DNA from 3 places in the Kocuria sp. CPCC 205261 genome. Region 2 is predicted to be linked to each of the others. Evidence: riboswitches for the same ligand, from Rfam matches in the RefSeq annotation. Region 2 holds a riboswitch; each other region holds the start of a gene.

Evidence for each region. Region 2 has a riboswitch for S-adenosylmethionine ahead of RF646_RS09750 (bifunctional o-acetylhomoserine/o-acetylserine sulfhydrylase). Riboswitches for the same ligand answer to the same signal wherever they lie in the genome.
Region 1: linked by a shared signal. The riboswitch ahead of RF646_RS08870 (methylenetetrahydrofolate reductase) and the one ahead of RF646_RS09750 (bifunctional o-acetylhomoserine/o-acetylserine sulfhydrylase) in region 2 are both predicted to bind S-adenosylmethionine.
Region 3: linked by a shared signal. The riboswitch ahead of RF646_RS10475 (cobalamin-independent methionine synthase II family protein) and the one ahead of RF646_RS09750 (bifunctional o-acetylhomoserine/o-acetylserine sulfhydrylase) in region 2 are both predicted to bind S-adenosylmethionine.

What each region holds. Positions count from the first base shown of each region.
Region 1 is NZ_JAVKPU010000008.1:6,246-13,339, forward strand. Features, by position in the region: gene metE (5-methyltetrahydropteroyltriglutamate--homocysteine S-methyltransferase) at 1-762, opposite strand, end outside; gene RF646_RS08870 (methylenetetrahydrofolate reductase) at 960-1,949, opposite strand; SAM riboswitch class IV at 1,994-2,110, opposite strand; gene RF646_RS08875 (hypothetical protein) at 2,160-2,429, shown strand; gene RF646_RS08880 (thermonuclease family protein) at 2,553-3,341, opposite strand; gene RF646_RS08885 (fructosamine kinase family protein) at 3,390-4,259, shown strand; gene RF646_RS08890 (MarR family winged helix-turn-helix transcriptional regulator) at 4,432-4,938, shown strand; gene RF646_RS08895 (polyprenyl synthetase family protein) at 4,935-6,221, shown strand; gene RF646_RS08900 (phytoene/squalene synthase family protein) at 6,233-7,094, shown strand, end outside.
Region 2 is NZ_JAVKPU010000009.1:29,200-36,293, forward strand. Features, by position in the region: gene RF646_RS09730 (CPBP family intramembrane glutamic endopeptidase) at 1-467, shown strand, start outside; gene RF646_RS09735 (VOC family protein) at 518-1,156, opposite strand; gene RF646_RS09740 (hypothetical protein) at 1,437-1,838, shown strand; gene RF646_RS09745 (hypothetical protein) at 1,914-2,255, shown strand; SAM riboswitch class IV at 2,220-2,340, shown strand; gene RF646_RS09750 (bifunctional o-acetylhomoserine/o-acetylserine sulfhydrylase) at 2,417-3,805, shown strand; gene RF646_RS09755 (homoserine O-acetyltransferase) at 3,808-4,965, shown strand; gene RF646_RS09760 (SGNH/GDSL hydrolase family protein) at 5,076-5,924, opposite strand; gene RF646_RS09765 (alpha/beta fold hydrolase) at 6,000-6,653, shown strand; gene RF646_RS09770 (RNA-binding S4 domain-containing protein) at 6,658-6,894, opposite strand; gene RF646_RS09775 (DMT family transporter) at 6,932-7,094, shown strand, end outside.
Region 3 is NZ_JAVKPU010000010.1:20,377-27,470, forward strand. Features, by position in the region: gene RF646_RS10460 (enoyl-CoA hydratase/isomerase family protein) at 1-90, opposite strand, end outside; gene RF646_RS10465 (thiolase family protein) at 98-1,321, opposite strand; gene RF646_RS10470 (MFS transporter) at 1,520-2,947, opposite strand; gene RF646_RS10475 (cobalamin-independent methionine synthase II family protein) at 3,302-4,513, opposite strand; SAM riboswitch class I at 4,528-4,614, opposite strand; gene RF646_RS10480 (3-hydroxybutyrate dehydrogenase) at 4,881-5,630, shown strand; gene RF646_RS10485 (IclR family transcriptional regulator) at 5,843-6,646, opposite strand; gene RF646_RS10490 (CoA transferase subunit A) at 6,799-7,094, shown strand, end outside.

The sequences.
Region 1 (7,094 bases), on a different contig from region 2:
CGAAAGTTGGGTGTAGGCGCTCTCGAGGGCGGCCACGAGTTCGGTGCGTTCCACGCTCCACCCGTCCGCGGCGAGGGCCGGCTCGTCGAGTTGCACCCATTCGACGCCGGCCTCAGCCAGGGCTCGCAGGATCGCGGCGTATTCGGCCACGACGTCGTCGAGGCGCTGCAGGGGGTGACTTGCGACGGCATCGGTGGTCTCGGGGCGTGAGAGCAAGAGCAGGCTCACGGGGCCCACGAGGACCGGGCGGGTGGTGATCCCGGTGGTCCCGAGGGTGGTCCGGTAGCGGGACACGAGGCTCTCGGGGTTCGCACGCAACGGGGTGTCCGGGCCGATCTCGGGTACGTAGTAGTGGTAGTTGGTGTCGAACCACTTGGTCATCTCGAGCGGCTCCAACCGATCGGTGCCGCGGGACAACGCCGTGATCAGCTCGATCCCGCGGGGCGTGTCCGGGGCGGCGGGCTCGTAGCCGTCCGCGATGAACCGCGCGGGAACCGCGCCTAGCGCCAGGGACGTGTCCAGGACGTGGTCCACCGCGAACCCCTCGGACGGCACCGCGTGATCCGTGGTGAGGCCGAGTTCGGACAATCGCGTGGCGGTGCGCTCACGCAACCGGGCGAGGGTGTCCAGCACGGTGGTGGCGGGGTGCTGTTGCGGGTCCTTCCAATAGGACTCGAGTGCGCGCTTGAGCTCGCGGTCGGGGCCGATGCGGGGGTAGCCCAGGATCGTGGCGGCGGGGAACGGGACGGGCTGGGTGCTCATGGGAACTCCTCGGAGCTGGTGTGGGGTATGGCGGTTAGGGGGTGTGATGAGCCGCGGCAACGGGTGTGCTCCGGCGCGGCGGGGTAAGGGGAACGTCAGCGTGGGTGGTGCCGCTACGAACGGTTTTCGGCCTGCCCGGATGTGGCGGTCGAAGCCAACACGATCGGTTCACGGGTCGGTCGGGGCTGGTGCGGAGGTCAGGCCGCGGGGCTGCGGCCTCGGTATTCGCGTGCGGCATCCCGGACCCGCAGGTGCTCCAGGATGGTCAGCGCCGCCTCGGGGCGGTTGAACGTGTACAGGTGGAAACCGGCGCAGCCCAGATCCATGAGGTCGTCGATCAGGGACAGGGTGGCCGCGACCCCTCGGTGGCGCAGTTCCTCGGGAGTGTCGGCGCGCAGGAACCGGGTGAGGCGTTCCGGGACCCGGACCCCGGTGATCTCGGTCATGCGCTGCAACCTTTGAGGGTTGCTCAGCGGCATGAGCCCGGCGACCACGGGGATGTGGATGCCCTCCGAGCGCGCGCGTTCCAGGAACGTGGCGTAGTCCTCGGGTTCGTAGAGCACCTGCGTGATCGCGTAGTCCGCGCCGGCCTCCTGCTTGTCCCACAGGGACGCGAGATCCGCCTCGAAGTCGCGGCCTCGTGCGGGGGACGGGTAGCACGCCACCGACACGGACAGCGGTCGCTGACCCGGGCGGAACCCGGTGCCGAAGCGACGTCGTTCGACGTCCCGGATCAGCTCCACCAGTTGGGAGGCCCGGCCCAGGCCACCCGCTGGGGTCCGCCATTCCCCGGTACCCAGGGGCGGGTCGCCGCGCAGCGCGAGGAGGTCGCGAACGCCGTCGTCCAGCAACTGGTCCACGGCGCGCTCAAGACCCGCGCGGTCCGTGCCACCGCACGTGAAGTGCGCCATGACCGGGGTCTTGGTCGTGCGGCGCAGGTGGCGCAGCGCCTCGCGGGAGACGCCGTGATGGCCGGCGTGACCGTGGGTGACCGAGAAGAAATCCGGCCCGGCCTGGGCCATGGCGTCGATGTTGCGCCACACAGTGTCCGGGTCCGCGGTGGGCCGCGGCGGGAACACTTCGAACGAGACAAGCGTGGAGCGGCGCGGGCGCCGGACCAGCCAGGACGTCCTCGTGGGCGGGCCAGTCACGGGCGCGGGTTCTGACGCTGCGAGGGGTGCGGGCATATAAAAAATCCTCCGGCGTTAGGACGCCGGAGGATGAGCTCCGAGCGCCGTACTTGCCGACCACGCGGTTGCGCGGCGGCCGGATCCTCATCTGGGGCACCCCACTACAGCTGGAGGGTTGCCGCCCGGTTAGCCAGAGCTTCGCACCGGGACTCATGATCCTTTGTTACGAGCGAGCGTAGCACAGCCTCGTGACGAGGCCCACGAACGATGACGGAACCGCCGGCCTCCCGCCGCGCTCGTCTTCCCAAGCGGGCTGAATGGACCGCACGGGGGCACCTGGGCCCTGCCGTGGTCATCCTGCCCCACGACGTGCAGGACATGAAGATGCCCGAGTTGGGACCCGAGAACTGGGTCTCGCGCTCGATAGCCGCGGCGCCGGCCGCGGGCGGGTCCGCGTCCTCGCAGGCACCCGCTCCGACGACGACGCCGTCCCCCTTGCGCAGCGCGACCGCCAACCCCGGTCGTCACGAACCCTGAGTTCGGGCCGCCGTGCATCCGGCGGCTCGCCGGTGCACCCGCGTGACCAAAGCGCGGCGAAAAACAGGGACGCCCACCCGGTCAACCGACCGGGTGGGCGCGCCTTGGCGTGTCATCAGCAACTCAGCATGGGTGCCAGACCTTTCCTCCCGGTTCGTAGCACCGGGGGCCGGTGTAACCGGGATAACCGCCATCACTCTCGGGAGCCGGGGGCACGTGGGGTGCCGCCGGCAGCTGCGGGGCAGCAGGTACCCGGGGCGCGGCCGGTAGCTGAGGTGCCGCGGGCTGCGCGGGGGCGGGGTTGTAGTTGTAGTTCGGTTGCGGAGCGGGATTGGGTTGGGGTGCCGGATCGCCCACGGCGACCTCGTCCTCCACGACCGCGGGAGGCGCCTCGAGCGTCGGCGTGGGAGTGGGCGTGGAGGACGAGGTGGGACTCGGCGTCGCGCTCGGGCTCGCGGTGCTCGGAGTTGTGGTGCCGGGGGATGCGGATTCCCCCGGCGGCGCGCAGTCCTGCTTCGGGTCGAAGAAACCGACCTGCATGGCCTGGGCGACGTTGTACGCGCTGTCCATCTCTCGCCGGTACGTGCTGTTGGCGCCCACGGTCATGGGCGTTGCCAGGCCCGCCTTGACGAGTGCCTGGTTGACGTTCAACCCGTCGTCGTCGCGGGTCACTCGGGCGAGGGTGCGGCCGTAGCGGTCCGTGCGTTCCACGTCGTAGTCCAGGTGGATCGTGGATCCCTTGGGCAGTAGGTCCTCAAGCTTGGCCGTGGCCTCGTCCGCGAGGCACTCGCCGGGCTGACCGTCCCGCGCGACCTCCGGGGTATTGATGTTCAGCAGCCGCACCCGCGTGGACTTCCCCGCGATCGTGGCGTCCAGGGTGTCCCCGTCCACCACGCGTTCCACTGTGGCCACCGAGTCGTCCGGGGTGGTGCGCAGTGCGGCATGGTGTAGACAAGACGCATGGCCACCATCGATGAGCTTCCCGGTGAGATTGTCGCGGACCTGCGCGTGAGCGATGCCCGTCCCCTGAGCGGCGGGGACACCGCCCGCGCCTACTGGCTCGAGACCCCGGACGGGCCCCTGTTCGCCAAGACCATGCCGGGTGCCCCGGCGGGTGTGTTGGCGTTGGAGGCGGCGGGACTCGAGGCGCTGCGCGCCGTCGCCCCCGCCGAGGTGCGGGTGCCCAGGGTGCATCACGTGGGCGATGAGGCCCTGGTGCTCGAGTGGATCGACGAGGGTCCCGGACGGCAGGACCGTGCCACGGAACGCAGCATGGGTGCTGGTCTCGCGGCCATCCACCGCGCGCGAGCCCCGCACGTCGGGTGGCTCTCGGCGGAGCTGCCGGAACGCATCGGCTCGTTCCCGGTGGATCTCACGCCCACGGACGACTGGGCCGACTTCCTGTTACACCGCCGCATCGAGCCGTTGCTGCGCGCGGCGATCGACGCGGGACACCTGGACCCCGCGGCGTCGGACCTGCTGGCGCGCTTGGCGCCGCGAGCGGACGAACTCGCGGGCCCTCCCGAACCCCCGAGCCTGCTGCACGGTGACCTGTGGGCAGGCAACCGCGTGGTGGATCGCAACGGGACGAACTGGCTCATCGATCCGTCCTCGTTCTACGGACACCGCGAGTACGACCTGGCCATGATGCAGCTCTTCGGCGGTTTCGGGCGGGAATGCTTCGCGGCGTACGACGACGCCTACCCCCTCGCGGACGGCTGGCACGACCGGGTGCCGTGGTACCAGTTGCCGCCGCTGCTGGTGCATGCGATCAGGTTCGACGGTGGTTACGGCGGGGCGGTCCTACGGGCCCTGCGCAGTCTGATGTGACACTACGGGGCGCGTCCATCACCCGCTGAGGACAGGGCGTTCTCGGCCGATGACTGCTACAAGGCAGGTGCGGACAACGTTTTCCACCCGCGTGACATGGTTGGACACGTCCCCCGCACGTGCAGCATGATGTTTACTAGATTGTCTAGTTATCCACAACGCGAGGGACGCGATGGAGAGCAGTGCAACGTGGTACGGGCCGGTGAGCCCGCAGTCGCGTGCGCTGCGCCGGGTGGTCGTGCTCAACGCGGAGATCGCGTACGAGATCCGCCGCATCTTGGGGCTCAAGGGAACCGATTACGCGGCCATGGCCATGCTCATAGTCCATTCCATGGGGCCCACGGAACTGGCTCACGCGCTGCACCTCACGACGGCCTCCGCGACCGCGGTGGTGGACCGACTGGTGCGCGCGGGTCACGTGGTCCGGGAGCCCGTGGAGGGGGATCGACGCCGGATGACTGTGCGCGCGGTGACCTCGTCCAGGGAGCGGACCCGGGAGCACGTCGTGCCGGTAATCGGGATGGTCGAGGACGAGCTCGACGCCCTGGATGAGCCCGGGCGTGAGGCCGTCCTCCGGTTTCTGAGAGGTACCGAGTCCCGTCTGGAGGAGTACTTGGAAGACTTGCGCGGGCGCGCGGACCAGGCGTCCCAGGACGATCCCGGGGCGGGTGGGTCATGACCGAACGCGTACGCACCGCCCGGTCCCGTGAATCCCACCGAGCGGCTCCCGGGATCCCGTCCGTTGCCGATCCTGGGGCCTCCCCGAGTGTCGCCCCCGTCGACGACGCCGCCTGGTGCCGTTTCCGCACCGCCGTGGGGGAAGAGCTGGACGCGTTCTTCGCGGCCCCCGCGAATCGAGTTCCCACGAGCCCGGGTTTCGGGGTGCTGTGGGAGCGGGTGCGCGAGCATATGGTGGGCGGCAAGCTCATCCGGCCGCGACTGACGTGGATCGCGTGGTCCTCCTTCGCCGGGGGCGCGGGGGATGGATCGAGCGCGCCTGACCCGCTCGTCGCGCCGGACGCCGGGGATGCCGAGGAGACGCCGGGTGTGCGCGATGCGGCCGGAGACGGGAACCACACGGCGGGCGACCGGGAGACAGAGGTGCCGGACCCCGAGTGCGTGCGCCTGGCGGCGTCGTTCGAGATGCTGCACGCGGCCCTGCTGGTCCACGACGACGTGGTGGACCGCGACTGGCTGCGCCGGGGCATGCCCACGGTGGGAGAGCTGTTCCGCCGTGACGCGGCCCGCGCCGGCGCACCCGAGCACGAAGCGGAACACGCGGGGGCCTCGGCGGCGATCCTCGCGGGGGACCTGTTGTTGGCGGGGGCACTGCGGCTCGCGACCACGTGCGCATCGGACCTCGCGCGGTGTCGCGCCGTGGCGGACGTGGTGTTCGACGCCGTGACCGCCTCCGCGGCCGGGGAGCTGGATGACGTGCTGTTGTCCCTGCATCGCTTCGGCGCCGAGCACCCCGGGGTGCAGGACATCCTGGACATGGAGCGGCTCAAGACCGCCACGTATTCGTTCGAGGCCCCGCTGCGGGCCGGCGCACTGCTCGCGGGTGCTCCCGCGGACGTCGCGGAGCGGCTGGCCCAGGCCGGCGCCATGCTGGGCGTGGGGTACCAGGTGGTGGACGACGTCCTGGGGACGTTCGGTGACCCGGGACTGACCGGCAAATCGGTGGACGCGGATCTACGTTCGGGCAAGGCCACCGTGCTCACCGCCCACGGGATGGGGGTACCCACGGTCCGCCGGGTCCTCAGGGACCTCGCGGCGGAACGCACCACGGTGCATCACGCGCGGGAAGCGCTCACGGCCTCCGGCGCCAAGGACGTGGCCGTGGAACTGGCCACGGATCTCGTGGACCGCGCCCGGACCACCCTGGACGAACTGCCCCTGCCCGCGGCGCAGCGCGATCAGCTCGTCGCGCTGTGCCACCACGTCCTGAACAGACACTCGTAGTGAGGACCCCCATGCCGGATTCGGACGCGCCGCCCCTCTCGTCGCTTCGCCTGTATACCGCCACGGCCCTCGCGGCCTCCGGGTCGGTCATCGGCCGGTACTCCACCTCCTTCTCGCTGGCGTGCCGCACTCTGCCGCCCGCCGTGCGCCGGGACATTGCGGGGATCTACGCGCTTGTACGCGTCGCGGATGAGGTCGTGGACGGCACCGCGGGCGCCGCGGGCCTCGAAGCCGCCCGCGTGCGCACCGCCCTGGACGGGTACGAAGCGGCTGTGAACTCGGCCCTGGCCACGGGATTCGCCACGGACCTGGTGATCCACGGCTTCGCGGACGTCGCCCGCCGTCACGGTTTCGGGCGGGAGCTGACCGAACCGTTCTTCGCGTCCATGCGCGCCGACCTGGACGTGGCCGAGCACGACGGCGCGTCGCTCGAGTCGTACATCTACGGTTCCGCGGAGGTCGTGGGACTCATGTGCCTCGAGGTGTTCATGGACATGCCCGGCACACGGGCGGACACCCCTGAGCAGCGGGACATGCTGCGGGCCACGGCCCGTCGGCTGGGAGCGGCCTTCCAGAAGGTGAATTTCCTGCGTGACCTCGGGGCGGACCACGACCAGCTCGGTCGCACGTATTTCCCGGGCGCGGACCCCGCCCACTTGGACGAGACCCAGAAGGCGCAGCTGCTCGCGGACCTCAATGCGGATCTCGACGCCGCGATGCCCGGGATCCTGGCCCTGGACCGGCGCGCTCGCCGGGCAGTCCTGATTGCGCACGGACTGTTCGCGGAACTGTCCCGGCGGATCGAACGCGTCCCCGCGCGGGAACTGACCAGACAACGCATCAGCGTGCCCACCGCGGTGAAACTGCGGATCG
Region 2 (7,094 bases):
GCAGGATCGGGGTGGATGGGCGCAGACCCGTGTGGGACACGCTGTGGGGAATGGGCCTGTTCGCGGTGATGGGCGGCGGCACCCTGGTGCTCTATCAGGTGGGCCGGTCCCTGGAGATCACCGCGCAGATCACCACATCCACCATGGAGCAGACCTGGTGGGCGGTTTCTTTGCTCGTGCTCTCCGCGCTGCGCCACTCGATCGTGGAAGAGATGATCGTGGTGGCGTTCCTGTGCGAGCGCTTGCGATCCCTCGGATGGTCGTGGTGGCTCGTGGCGGTGGCCTCCGCGGTGGTGCGGGCCAGCTATCACCTGTACCAGGGGTTCGGACCCACGCTCGGGAACCTGGTCATGGGACTCGTGTTCGTGTGGCTCTACCGCCGCGGCGGTCGACTCATGCCGCTGCTGATCGCCCACGCCCTCCTGGACACCGTGGGCTTCCTGGCCCCGCAACTGCTCGCGGGCTGATGCCGGAGACCGGTGGAGCGGCGTCGTCGGCCGCACCGAAGGGAACCAGATCAAATGGTGACGGTGCCGTCCGGGGTGTCGAACGAGACGGCCATGACCCCGGGGGTGCCGTTGGGGGCGCACCAGGTGACGTCCAGCGAGCCCAGGACGTCCTCCACGGGACCGCCGAGCCACTCCGTGACGCGGTCGGGGGAGCCGGCGATCTCCATCCCGCTCAACCGGACGTCCGTGATCCGCGCCTGGGACGGGTGCATCTCGTCCTCGGAATCGAAGTGCACCATGAACGGCAACTGCGGGTCGGAGATCAAACCCTTCACGCCGATCTGATGCCATTCGAGCTGCCGACCGTCGGGGAACAACCGGCCACCGGGCACGGAGGGGCGGCCCAGCTTGGCCTCGAAGGGCGCGAGGTCGGGGACCTCCACGACCCAGCCGAGCCAGCCGCCGCCGGCGTCGGAACGGGCACGGACGGCCTGACCGAACGGCGCCTTCTCCGCGGCGGGGTGCTCGAGCACCGTGACGACCTCCACGTACTGGTGGTCGGTGAGCGGCAGGATCATGTTCCGGGTGCCGAAACGGGGGTGCACACCGCCCTTGACCGGTTCGATCCCCAACCGGTTCGCGATGCGTTCGGTGGTGGCCTCGAGGCCGTCGGGCTGAGCCGCGAAGGAAACGTGATCCAAGTTCATGACGCCATGGTGGCACCGGCCACACGGGCCACCAAATCGAGCGCGAGCCCGGCGAGTGTGTGACCTGCGCCGCCCGGTCCGGTGGGCAGGGCCGGCTCTCCGCACCTCCCGAGACCTGACATCGGGACGGCTGATCCGGGCGGGGACTGTGTTGGTCCAGGTCAACGAGACGCGCGTCTCAGAGGCTGGAGTCCGCAGCATCAGCCGGGGAGTCTCCGACCGGGCCCTCGCTATGTGACCTGAGACCGATATCGATCCCGATCACTACGAGGTGGTTCCCGTGTCCGCAAATGCCGTCGGTTTCACACTCCTGATCCTCCGAGTCGCCCTGCTCCTGGGGAAGTTCGTGCACGTCAAGGTGGGTTGGGTCCAGAGCCTGTTCCTGCCGAGCTCCATCATCGGCGGCGCGATCCTCCTGCTCCTGGGCCCGCAGGTGCTGGGCCGCTTCGACGGGCCGTGGGGCGAGAACGGCCTGTTCCGCAGCGACGAGTACTACCCCGCCGGCACCATGACCAGCCGCCCGTCCTCCGTGGAACCGTTCTCCCTGCACATGTCCATCGCGGCCGTGGCTGGCGGCGTTCACCATCCTGGCGGTGGTCGGCATCGCGTTCAACGTGGCCATTTTCCTGTGGTTGGCACCCCACATCATCGGTCGCTACTAATTCGGGCGCGGTATCGGTGACTTCCGCCAGTCCATGGGTGTGACCGCCACCGGGCTGATCCTCATGCGCGTGGTGGGCCCGGAGGCCAAGACCCGGTGTTCGAGGCGTTCGGTTACAAGCAGCTGGTGTTCGAACCGTTCTTCGGGGGCGGGTTGGTCACGGTGCTGGCCATCCCCGTCATCTACCTGACCGGCGTGCGGCCGTTGTTCTTCGTGATGCTCGCGGTGTTCGTGATCGCGGTGCTCACGGGTCTGTTCTACGTCCATCCACGTGAGATGAAGGACCGGGAACTGCACACCCGGGAGATGGAACAGCAGGAACGAGCGGCCACTGACCCCGAGCCCGCTCGCAGCGTCCCCGGCTTGACTCCCGCCCCGCCGGGTTCGGACAATGAGGTAATAGGTCACGAGAGTCAGCGCGAAGCCCCAGCTAGCTGACCGGCAACCCTCCCTTCCGCGGTGGGGTGCCCTGGGTGAGGACCTGGCCGTGGCGTCGACCGACGTCATGCGGCAAGCGCGGGTCGTTGGTGCCCGGTCACAGCACGGGCACCGTGCGGATCGCCACCGGACCCCTGATCCCTCCGAGAAGGAGTACGGCCATGAGCACCGCTCCCACCCCCGACAATCCCCAGGGCTGGTCGTTCGAAACCCGACAGATCCACGCGGGCCAGAACCCCGACCCTGTGACCGGGTCGCGCGCCCTGCCGATCCACCAGACCACGTCCTTCGTGTTCCCGGACGCCCGCACGGCGGCGGCCCGGTTCGCGCTCGAGGAGATGGGCCCCATCTACTCGCGCCTGACCAACCCCACCACGGAGGTCGTGGAGAACCGGGTCGCGTCCCTCGAGGGCGGCGTGGGGGCCCTGATGGTCTCCTCCGGACAGGCCGCGGCCACGCTCGCGATCCTCAACCTGGGCGGCGCCGGAACCCACGTGGTGGCCAGCCCGTCCCTGTACGGCGGGTCGTACAACCTGCTCAAGCACACGCTGCCGCGCATGGGCGTGGAGACCACGTTCGTCTCGGACCCGGACAATCCCGCGCAGTGGCGGGACGCGGTGCGCGAGAACACCGTGGCGTTCTTCGGTGAATCCATCCCGAACCCCCGCAACGACGTGCTCGACATCGAGACGATCGCCGGGATCGCCCACGAGGCGGGTGTCCCGCTCATCGTGGACAACACGATCGCCACGCCCTACTTGGTGCGGCCCATCGAGTGGGGCGCGGACATCGTGCTGCACTCGGCCACCAAGTTCCTGGGCGGCCACGGCACGGCGATCGGCGGGTTCATCGTGGACACCGGAGCGTTCGACTACTCGCGGGACCCCGAGCGCTTCCCCGGTTTCAACCAACCGGACGAGACGTACAACGGGCTCGTCTACGCCCGCGATCTCGGTGCGGACGGGGCCTTCGGCGTCAACCTCTCGTACATCCTCAAAGCGCGCGTGCAGTTGCTGCGTGATCTGGGGACCTCGATCTCTCCGTTCAACGCGTTCTTGATCGAGCAGGGCATCGAGACGCTGTCGTTGCGCATGGAACGTCACGTGGCCAACGCGCAGAAGGTCGCCGAGTGGCTCGAGGCCCGCCCCGAGGTGCGCTCGGTGTCCTACGCCGGTCTCGAGTCCTCGCGCTGGCACGACCGCGCCCTGAAGTACGCGCCCAACGGTGCCGGGTCGGTGCTCGGTTTCGTGCTCGACGGCGGCCGGGACGCCGGTGTCGCGTTCGTGGACGCCCTGAGCCTGCACTCCAACGTGGCGAACATCGGTGACGTGCGCTCGCTCGTGATTCACCCCGCCTCCACGACGCACGCCCAGCTCAAGGACGAGGAGCAGCTCGCGGCCGGCGTGGAACCGGGATTCGTGCGGCTGTCCGTGGGTGTCGAGGGCATCGACGACATCCTCGCGGACCTCGAGTCCGGATTCGCCGCGGTGGGTGCGCGCGGCGACGCTGCCGGTGACGCGGCGTCGTCGGCGGAGGACACGGGGAACTGACCATGACGGTCGTGGGCAACGGGCCGCGCACGCGGCGCGACGGCGTCGTACGGCGGGCCGAACTCGGCGAGCTCGTGCTCGAGTCCCGGTTCCGGCTGCCGGACGTGCACCTCGCGTACGAGACGTGGGGCGAGCTCGCGGCGGACGGTTCCAACGCGGTGCTGATCGAGCACGCGCTCACGGGTGACACGCACGTGGCGCGCGGTGGCGCGGGACACGAGGACGCCGCGAGCGCTCCCGAGGGCGCGGCCGCCGCGGCGGACGGTTGGTGGGACGGACTCGTGGGCCCGGGTGCCGCGATCGACACGGACCGCTACTTCGTGGTGTGCGCCAACATCCTGGGCGGGTGCTACGGCAGCACGGGACCCGCGAGTCCCGCACCGGACGGCGTCCCGTGGGGCTCGCGTTTCCCGCGCGTGACCGTGCGGGACTCGGTGACCGCGGAGGCCCTGCTCGCTCGGGCGCTCGGAGTCTCCCGGTGGCGGCTCGTGATCGGCGGGTCCATGGGCGGAGCTCGCGCCCTCGAGTGGGCCGTGTCCCACCCGGATCGGGTGGCCGCGTGCGCCGTGATCGCGGCCAACGCGCGCGTGGGTGCCGAGCAGCTCGCGTGGGGACAGGCACAGTCGCTCGCGATCCGCCAGGACCCGAACTTCCGGGGCGGCGACTACTACGCGGGCGAGTACCCGGAGGCGGGTCTGGGGCTCGCGCGGCGGATCGCGCACATCACCTATCGCAGCGCGCACGAGCTGGAGACGCGCTTCGGCCGCGAACCCCAACCCCGTGAGGACCCCGAGGCCACCCACGTCGCGGACCGCGGTCGGTACCAGGTGGAGAGCTACCTGGACCACCAGGCGTCCAAACTCGCGGGCCGCTTCGACGCGAACTCGTACCTGAGTGTCAACGAGACCTTGATGTCGCACGACGTCGCTCGGGGCCGCGGCGAGCTACGGGACGTCCTCGCCCGCACGCGGTGCGAGTGGCTCGTGGCCGCGGTGGACTCCGATCGGTTGTTCTTCCCCTCGGAATCCGCCGAACTCGTGGCTGCGCTACCGGGGGAGCAGGAGCTGCACACGATCACGTCCCCGAGCGGGCACGACGGGTTCCTGATCGAAACTCCGCAGGTGGGCATGTTGCTGCGGGAGACCGTGCTGCGGGATTGAGCAGGGAGCCCTGACGGGTCGGTTTCAGCGGTGAGACCCGGTGGGAACGGGTCGGCTTCAGTGGGCGCGGCCCTGACTGGCGGGACTGGGTGACCCGGCCCCGGGCCGGCTCAGGCCTCCCGGTCCTCGACAGGGATGCCCTCGCCCGCACCGGGGATCGTGGTGCGCCCGAACGAAGGGCGCTTGGCGGTGATGTTGTCCCCCGAGCTGCGACGCCGGATCCGGCGGCCGACCCACGGGACCAGGTACTTCCCGGCCCACACGAGGTCCTCTCGACGCGCCTCGCGCCACGTGCGCGCGGGGCGGTCCCCGAGTTCACCGGGAACCAGGTCGTGCTCGACCCCCAGGGAGTCCAGGACCTCGCACGCGATGAGCTGGTGGCCCAGGGGCGAGAAGTGCAACCGGTCCGGTGCCCACATGGCAGGTTCCCCCAGTTGCTGCAGTCCCCAGAGGTCCACCATCACGGCGTCGTGCCGGGCGGCCACCACGCGCACGTTCTCGTTGAAGATCGCCACGCGCCCGCGGATGCCGCGCAGCACGGGGGTGTTGCCGATGTCCGGGCCGTCGAACATCGTGACCGTGGCACCCGTGGCGGCGAGTTTCTCGATCACGGCGTCGAGCCGCACCGCGATGTCGTCCGGATCCGCACCGGGTCGCAGCATATCGTTGCCGCCCGCGCTGATGGTCACGAGGTCCGGGCGCAGTTCGATGGCCGGTTCCAGCTGTTCGTCCACGATGCCCTGGAAGAGCCGACCGCGGATCGCGAGGTTGGCGTACGCGAAGTCGTCGGTGTGGCGCGCGAGCTCCTCGGCCACGCGATCGGCCCAACCGCGCACACCGCCGGGGACGGCGTCGTCGGGATCGCCGACGCCCTCCGTGAAAGAATCGCCGATCGAGACCATGCGGTGCCAAGGGTGCTTCGGGTCGGAGGGGGCTCGGGAGTGCGTGCTCTTATCCATACCAGGGTTCTAACACACCCGCCTGAACGACTCAGGCCCGCGGGCAGCGCCGGGTGGGCATGTCAGGATGGAACCATGCAACAAGCTCCCCACGTGATCTGGAACAACGAACCGCAGGACCGCGCCGGAACACCCTTGGTGGTCATGTTCCACGGCTACGGTTCGTACGAGGAAGACCTCATGGCCCTGAGCTTCGCGCTACCGCAGGGCTACACGTACGCGTCCGTGCGCGCACCGCAGCGCGCGGGTATGGGTTTCCAATGGTTCCCGTTAGCCGCAGATCTCGCGTTCACCACGGACGCCGTGGTCGCCGCGGCCGAGGCCGTGATCGAGTGGTTGCGCGAAGAGTCCCAGCAGCACACGCACGTCTTCCTGCTGGGGTTCTCCCAGGGCATGGCCATGGCCACGACCGTGGCGCGTCACGTCCCCGAGCTCGTGGACGCCGTCGTGGGGATGTCCGGGTTCGTGGTGCCCGTGGCGCCCGACGACGCCCAGGCGGGGTTCTTCCAAGACGAACGTCTGCGCGCCGAGCCGCTGCGCATGTTCTGGGGCCGGGACCCGGAGGACCCCGTGATCACCTCGGTGCTCGTAGACGGCACCGCCGAGTGGGCCAACGATCACACCGAGCTGACCAAGATCCAGTACCGGGGCATCGGTCACGGGGTGTGCCCGGAGGAACTCGCGCACATCAAGGAGTATCTCCAGGCCGCCGTGGACGCGACCTCGTAGGGCGTCAGCCCGTCACGATGCGCACGGGCGGCAGCTCCGCCCCGACCACCGCGATCACGTCTCCGGCGTGCAGTTGCGCGCCGCGGCGCAGTTCCACCGCGCCGTTGACCGTGACCTGCCCCTCGGACACCAAGTGCTTGGCGTGTTGGCCGTCCTCCGCGAGGTTCGCGAGCTTGAGCGCTTGGCCCAATCGGATCATCTCGTCACGGATCGGGAGTTCTTCGTAGTCGTCGTGATGCATGGGTCCATCCTCGCAGGCTCGGGAGTAGTCTTCATCGGTGACCTCTTCCACCCCCGTCCGCCGTCGCGCCCCCACTCCACACGCGCCCGCCCGGAGCCCGCTCGTCCTGCTCACGGGGGTCGTGCTGAGTATCCTGGCGGGGTCGTGCCTGGCCGTCCAGTCGCGGTTCAACGGCGCGCTGGGCCGCGCCATGGGGGACC
Region 3 (7,094 bases), on a different contig from region 2:
GTCCAGCGCCACGTGCAGGCGGTCCGGGGTCTCGGTGATGCGCAGGGCCGTGAACTGCGCAGCCCACTCGGGGGTGTCGTGCTGCGTCATGGCCGGATCACACCCGCTCCACGAGCAGTGCTGCACCCTGGCCCACGCCGATGCACATGGTGGCCAGGCCCTTGGCGGTCTGCTCCCGTTCCATCCGGCCCAGCAGGGTGATGACGATGCGCGAGCCCGAGGAACCCAGGGGGTGGCCCAGGGCGATCGCCCCGCCGTCCCGGTTCACGATCTCCGGGTCCAGGCCGAGCCGGCGGATCGATGCGAGCGACTGGGTCGCGAACGCTTCGTTGATCTCCACGGAGCCCAGATCGCCCGCGTTCCAACCGGCGCGCTCCAGGACCTTCTCGGATGCGGGCACCGGGCCCAGGCCCATGATCTCGGGGGCGAGACCGGCGGAAGCGCCGTCCACGACGCGGCCTCGGGCGTTGAGCCCGTACTTGGTCACGGCCCGTTCGCTGGCCACGATCACGGCGGACGCGCCGTCGTTGAGCGAGGACGAGTTACCGGCCGTGACCACGGACCCGCCCTTGACCACGGGGCGCAGCTTGGCGAGCACCTCCGGGGTGGAGCCCTCGCGGGGGCCCTCGTCCGTGTCCACGACCGTGACCGCACCCTTGCGGCCGTGGACCTCCACGGGCACGATCTCGGCGTCGAAATGACCGGCGCGGATCGCGGCCAGGGCCTTCTCGTGCGACTGCGCGGCGAAGGCGTCCGCGTCCTCGCGGGAGATTCCGTCCACCCGGGCGACCTCCTCGGCCGTCTCGGGCATCGAGTAGGTGGCCTTGCCGTCCCGCGAGAGTGGGCCCTCCACGAACGCGGGGTTCACGAACCGCCACCCGATCGAGGTGTCGAAGACCTCCCCGGGCTTGGCGAACGCCGTACGGGGCTTCTCCATGACCCACGGCGCGCGGGACATGGATTCCACGCCACCGGCCACCACGATGTCTGCGGCCCCGGACTTGATCATCTGGGACGCGATCGTGATCGCGGACATCCCCGACGCGCACAGCCGGTTGACCGTAATCCCGGGGACCGTGTCCGGGTACCCGTTGAGCAGCCACGCCATCCGGGCCACGTTGCGGTTCTCCTCACCGGCGCCGTTGGCGTTGCCCAGGATCACCTCGTCCACGAGCGCGGGATCGATGCCGGCGTCCTCCACGACGGAACGGATGCACAGTGCGGCTATGTCGTCCGGGCGCACCGAGGACAGGGCACCGCCGTAACGACCCACGGGGGTTCGCGCCCCTCCGACGAGGAAGGCTTGGGGCATCGAGGACATGGCAACTCCTAAGTGGGGCAATAACTGACCGAGCGTTCACTGCAAAGGTTCCCCGATCATGTGAGCCACGTCAATCGATGACGGTCACGCGGGTAAGAGCGCGACGGGCCCGGCAACCGTATGGCTGCCGGGCCCGCCGTGCGCCGTCGTGACCTCCGATGAATCAGAGGCCGGGACGGTTGGTTCGTGTGTCGGGGATCAGTGGCGGCGGATGCGCGCCGGAGCGGTGGTCTCGGGCTCGCCGGCCACCGGGGGAACGATCTCGTCCGGGTGCGCCCGGACGTACTCCTGGTGCACCTCCGCGACGTGCAGGTCCTTGCCCTGGTCCGACTTCTTGACGAAGGAGACCGCGATGAAGGACACGAGCGAGATCAGGGAGATGTACAGGCCGATGGTCCACGCGGCGCCGGTGCGGTTGAGCAGCAGCTGGGCGATCATGGGGGCGAACGCGCCACCGATGATCGACCCCAGGGCGTAACCGATCGAGACACCGGAGTAGCGGACGCGGGCCGGGAACATCTCGGCGTACATGGCGGACTGCGGACCGTAGGACGGACCCAGACCGATCGTCAGGATGAAGATCGCGGCCGCGAACAGGGGCAGGGACGCCGTGTTGAGCATCCACCACATGGGGATGGCCCACAGGATGATGATGCCGTAGCCGATCTGGAACGTGAGCTTGCGCCCGATCTTGTCCGAGATCCACCCGCCGAACATCGTGAAGATGAGCCACCCGACGCCGCCCACGAGCGTGGCGATCAGCGTCTCGGGGCGGGACATCCCCAGGGCCTTGGTGCCGTAGGACGCGAAGAACGCGATGACCAGGTAGCCTGCGGCGTTGTTCGCGGCGAAGATCAGCGCGGCCAGGATGACCTGCGGGGAGTTGGTCCGGAACAGCTGGCCCAGGGGAGCGGAGGACTCCTTGGCGCGCTGGCGCATCTCCAGGAACACGGGGGACTCGTCCACGGAGCGGCGGATCAGCCAGCCCACGAAGATCAGCACGATGGAGAACAGGAACGGAACGCGCCAGCCCCAGGCCTCGAACTGCTCGGGGGTCAGGATGGTGCTCAGACCGAACATGAACAGGGTGGCCATCAGTACGCCCAGGGGCACACCGATCTGGGGGTAGGCGCCGAAGAAGCCGCGCTTGTTCGCGGGCGCGTGCTCCACGGACATCAGGGCCGCACCACCCCACTCACCACCGGCGGAGAAGCCCTGCAGGATACGCAGGACCAGCAGGATGATGGGGGCCGCGATACCGATCTGCTCGTACGTGGGCAGCAGGCCGATCAGCGTGGTGGCCGCGCCCATCCCGAAGAGGGTCATGACCAGGGTGATCTTGCGCCCGTACTTGTCACCGATGTGACCGGCCACGATCGCACCCAGGGGACGGAAGAGGAAGCTGATGCCCAGGGACGCCCAGGCGACGATCTGTCCCAGCGTGGCGTTCTGCTCGCCCGCCGGGTTGAAGAAGTGGGTGGCCAGGATGAAGGCGGCCGCCTGCGCATAGATGAAGAAGTCGTACCACTCGATGGTGGTGCCCACGAGGGTGCCCGCAAGGACCTTGCGTTCTTCTCGGGTCATGGTGTGCGCCGGCTGAGCGGGCGCTGAGGTGGTGGATGCCATGTGGGTCTCCAGGATCGGCGGACGCGGGGTCCGTGGGGTGCCAGTGGCGGAGTGGATCAGGGGAATAACCGACCGATTGGTCTCGAAATAAGTGTACGAAATAATGTGAAGTGCGCCACACGTTTCGTGTATTAAATCGTATATTTTTCCCGGGCCGTTCACCCGGGCGGGCAGCATGTCGGCCGTTGTGACGCGTTCATGACACGGCAACGCCCCCTCCCGCCGTGCCGCACCGTGGAAGGTGCGGGCGCAGCGGAAGGGGGCGGGCGGCGTCGTCGTCCGGGAAGATCGGGGAACCGGAACGGTCAGCGACGCGGTGAGACTAAAAGCTGCAGGACCAGCCGCGCGGCCTGATTAGAACAGGCGCTCGGACGCGATCCGCGCACCCTCCACGAGGGACTCGAGCTTGGCCAGCGCGATCTGCGGGTGCAACCGCCCGCCCAGACCGCAGTCCGTGGAGGCGATCACGTTCTCCTTGCCCACCACGGACGCGTACTGCTCGATCCGGTCCGCCACGAGCTCGGGGTGCTCCACCACGTTGGTCGAGTGAGAGACGAAACCGGGGTAGACCACCTTGCCCTCGGGCAGCTGGTGGTCCTTCCAGACCTTCCACTCGTGGCCGTGGCGCGGGCTGGACGCCTCGAAGCTGTAGCCCTGCGCGCGGATGGTGAGCATGAGGTCCACGAGGTACTTGAACTCGAGGTCCGTGGTGTGCGGGCCGTGCCACGAACCCCAGCACAGGTGGAAGCGGATCTGCTCCTCGGGGAGGTCGCGCAGTGCGTAGTTCAGCGCGTCCACGCGGAGCTGGGTGAAGGCCAGGTAGTCCTCCACGGTGGGCTCGGGGTTGATCTGGTCCCAGGACTCGGCGATCGAGGGGTCGTCGATCTGCACGGTCAACCCGGCGTCCGTGATGGCCTTGTACTCCTCGCGCATCGCGTCCGCGCACGCGTAGACCAGTTCCTCGTCGCTCGCGTAGTACTCGTTCTTCACGCGCGCGCACGAGCCGGGGGACAGCGCTGCCACGAACCCCTGCGTGGCCCCGGTCTCGGCCATGGCCTCCTTAATCCGGCGGATGTCACCGGCCACGGCTTCCTGACCCGTGTAGGTCAGCGGGCCCGTGATCTTCGGCTGGGACACGCTTGCGCGGTGGGCCAGGACCCCGGCCGTGGGATCCTCGTAGGCCTCCCGGAACTTGGAGCGGTCGCGGCGGTCCGGGAAGCTCGTGAGCACGATGTTGCCTGGCGACGAGCGCAGCGTCTCCGCCGTCTGCCAGCGGTCCTCGTCCGTGGGGGTCAGCCCGCCCAGGCGGTGGAACGAGTAGTTCCACCAGGCCCCGTAATCCACGGCGCCGGACGTGGTGTGGCCGTACTCGCCGTCATTGACGATGTCCAGGCCGATCTCCCGCTGCTTGCGCACGACGTCGATCACCCCGGCGTCCAGCGCCTCACCCAACTGCGCCAGGTCGATCTCCCCGGCCTGGAAGCGGTTGTTGGCCTCGAGCAACTGCGGCGTGCGGGGGAGGGACCCCACGTGGGTGGTCTGGATGCGATCGGTGTTCAAGGGCATGGCTGTGCTGATCCTTTCCATCGGTTCTGGCGTTAGCACCGGTGTCACCCCGGTTGCTGCGGCTTCCACGAGCCAGATCTCTCGGCCGCTCTGGATGGGTACTGCTCCATCCAACAGCATCGCGAGGCGCGGAGGCCATTCGTGGCGCGCGGGGTCGTGGCGTGTCGGACGACGACGCCGCTCCCCGGGTTCCTCCTGCCCGGCCCCTCGGGCTCGGGTCACCGGGGCTTCCGTGACCGGGCGGCCCCCGGTGCGGGCCGTGACTCGTAGCTGGTCCGGGGTGGTCCGTTCCGGATCGTGACCCGGCGGCCCCCCGGGGGCGTAGCGTGACGCGGTAGGAGAACCGTCCACGCGCAAAGAGGCTGTCATGGAGCAATCGCTCGAGGGGAAGAAGGCCCTGGTCACCGGTGGGGCCAGCGGGATCGGCCGCGCCGCCGTGCAGGCGTTCGCGGACCGCGGCGCCCACGTGGTCGTCGCGGATATCAATGAAGAAGCCGCTCAGACGACGGCCTCCGAGGTGGGCGGGGAAGCCTGGGTCGTGGACCTCTCGGACACCGCCGCGCTCGCCGAACTGGGCCTGGACGTGGACATCCTGGTCAACAACGCGGGGATCCAAAAGGTGGCCCCCGTGCAGGACTTCGACCCCGCGGACTTCCACCGCATCCTCACGCTCATGCTCGAGGCTCCGTTCCTGCTGATCCGTGCCGCACTGCCGCACATGTACGAGCGCGGATGGGGCCGAATCATCAACGTCTCCTCCATCCACGGTCTGCGCGCGTCCGCGTACAAATCCGCGTACGTCACGGCCAAGCACGGGCTCGAAGGGCTGTCCAAGACCGTGGCCCTGGAGGGCGCTGAGCACGGTGTGACCAGCAACTGCGTCAACCCCAGCTACGTGCACACCCCGCTCGTGGACAAGCAGATCAAGGACCAGGCCGCGACCCACAGGATCCCCGAGGACCAGGTGATCGAGAAGATCATGCTCACCGAGTCCGCGATCAAGCGCCTCGTGGAACCCGAGGAGGTTGGCGAGCTCATCGCGTTCCTGGCCGGCCCGTCCGCGGGCATGGTCACGGGTGCGTCCTACACGATGGACGGTGGCTGGACGGCGTCCTGAGCGCGGGGCGACGTCGCCGCGTCCACCCTCGCTGCCGTTCGGTGTCGAGGCAATGGCCCGCGTTCCACGGCCCCTCTCCGGCCAAGGGCCCGAACATCTGCGTCCCGGAAAAACACCCGCAGTCGCACAACGCGTGCGGTATCGGGGCACAGATGTTCCGGGGTGCGAGGACGCGGGGTCTGACGGTACGGGACGACGCCGCTGCGTCCGGTTCACACGGTCGTGGCCCCCGCGCGCAGCGCCGTGGAGAGCCTGTGGGCCTGGTCCAGCAAAGCCGCCCCGAGGCGGGGTCTGCGTTCCGCGGTGAACCGGGGTTCGATCCCCGTCAGGGAGAGCGCGTAGCGGGGTTGGCCGGTCGCGTCGAACACCGCGGCCGCCATGCCCCACGAGCCCTCCACAATACGTCCGGGGTTCAGGGACCAGCCGTCCTCCCTGACCTGGGCGACGAGGCGGCGGACGTGAGCGTCGTCGTGCTGTGGACCGAGGCGCGTCCGCTCCTCCCGGGTGTCCGCGAGGGCGGTCTCCAATTGGTCCGGGGGTAGGTGACCGAGGATCGCGAGTCCCGCGGAGGCCACGCCCAGGGGCAACCGCAGGCCCTCGTAGAGCACGTGTGAGCGCACCGGGAACGCCCCCTCCACCCGGGCCAGGCAGATGACCTCGTTGCCGCGGCGAGCGGAGAAGAACGCGGACTCGCCCGTGGCCTCGGCGAGCCGCTGCAGACACGGGGTCGCGAGGTCCTGGGCGGGATAACGTTGGGCGGCCACCGTGCCCAGGATGTGCAGTTCGGGACCCAGGGCCCAGTTGCCGTCCTCCGTGCGGTCCACGAGCCCCTCGGCGGCGAGCGCTGCGAGCAATCGGTGCGCGGTGGGCCGGGTCAGCCCCGTGCGGTGGGCGATGGCCGCGGTGGATCCGGCTGACTCCCCGGATGCCACGGCCTGCAGGATCGCGGCGATCCGGGAGACCACCTGCGTGCCCTGGGGGGAGGGCTGCGAGTTCCGGGATTTCTGCGGGGTCATACACGCTCCTGCGTCGGGACGTTCACAATATGGACAGACTAGCGACAGTTTTTCAGATTGTGATCCCTTCATCGACGATTACGGGTGAAGCATTGACCAAGATGTGGTCACTTTCTAGCCTGAGAGGCAGATCACGCACTGGAGGGGTGACCATGTCCAAACTCAGGGACAACGTGGCCGAGTTGCTCGCCGAGACGCTGCGGGACGGGATGACCGTGGCGGTGGGCGGTTTCGGACTGTCCGGGATCCCGCGGGACCTCATCGAAGCGGTCCGGGACAACGGAGCCAAGGACCTGACCGTGGTGTCCAACAACATGGGCGTGGACGGCAAGGGGCTCGGTCTGCTGCTGGAGAACAAGCAGGTGAGTAAGGTGCTGTCCTCGTACGTGGGGGAGAACAAGGAGTTCGCCCGCCAGTACCTGGAGGGTGAGCTCGAGGTCGAGTTCAA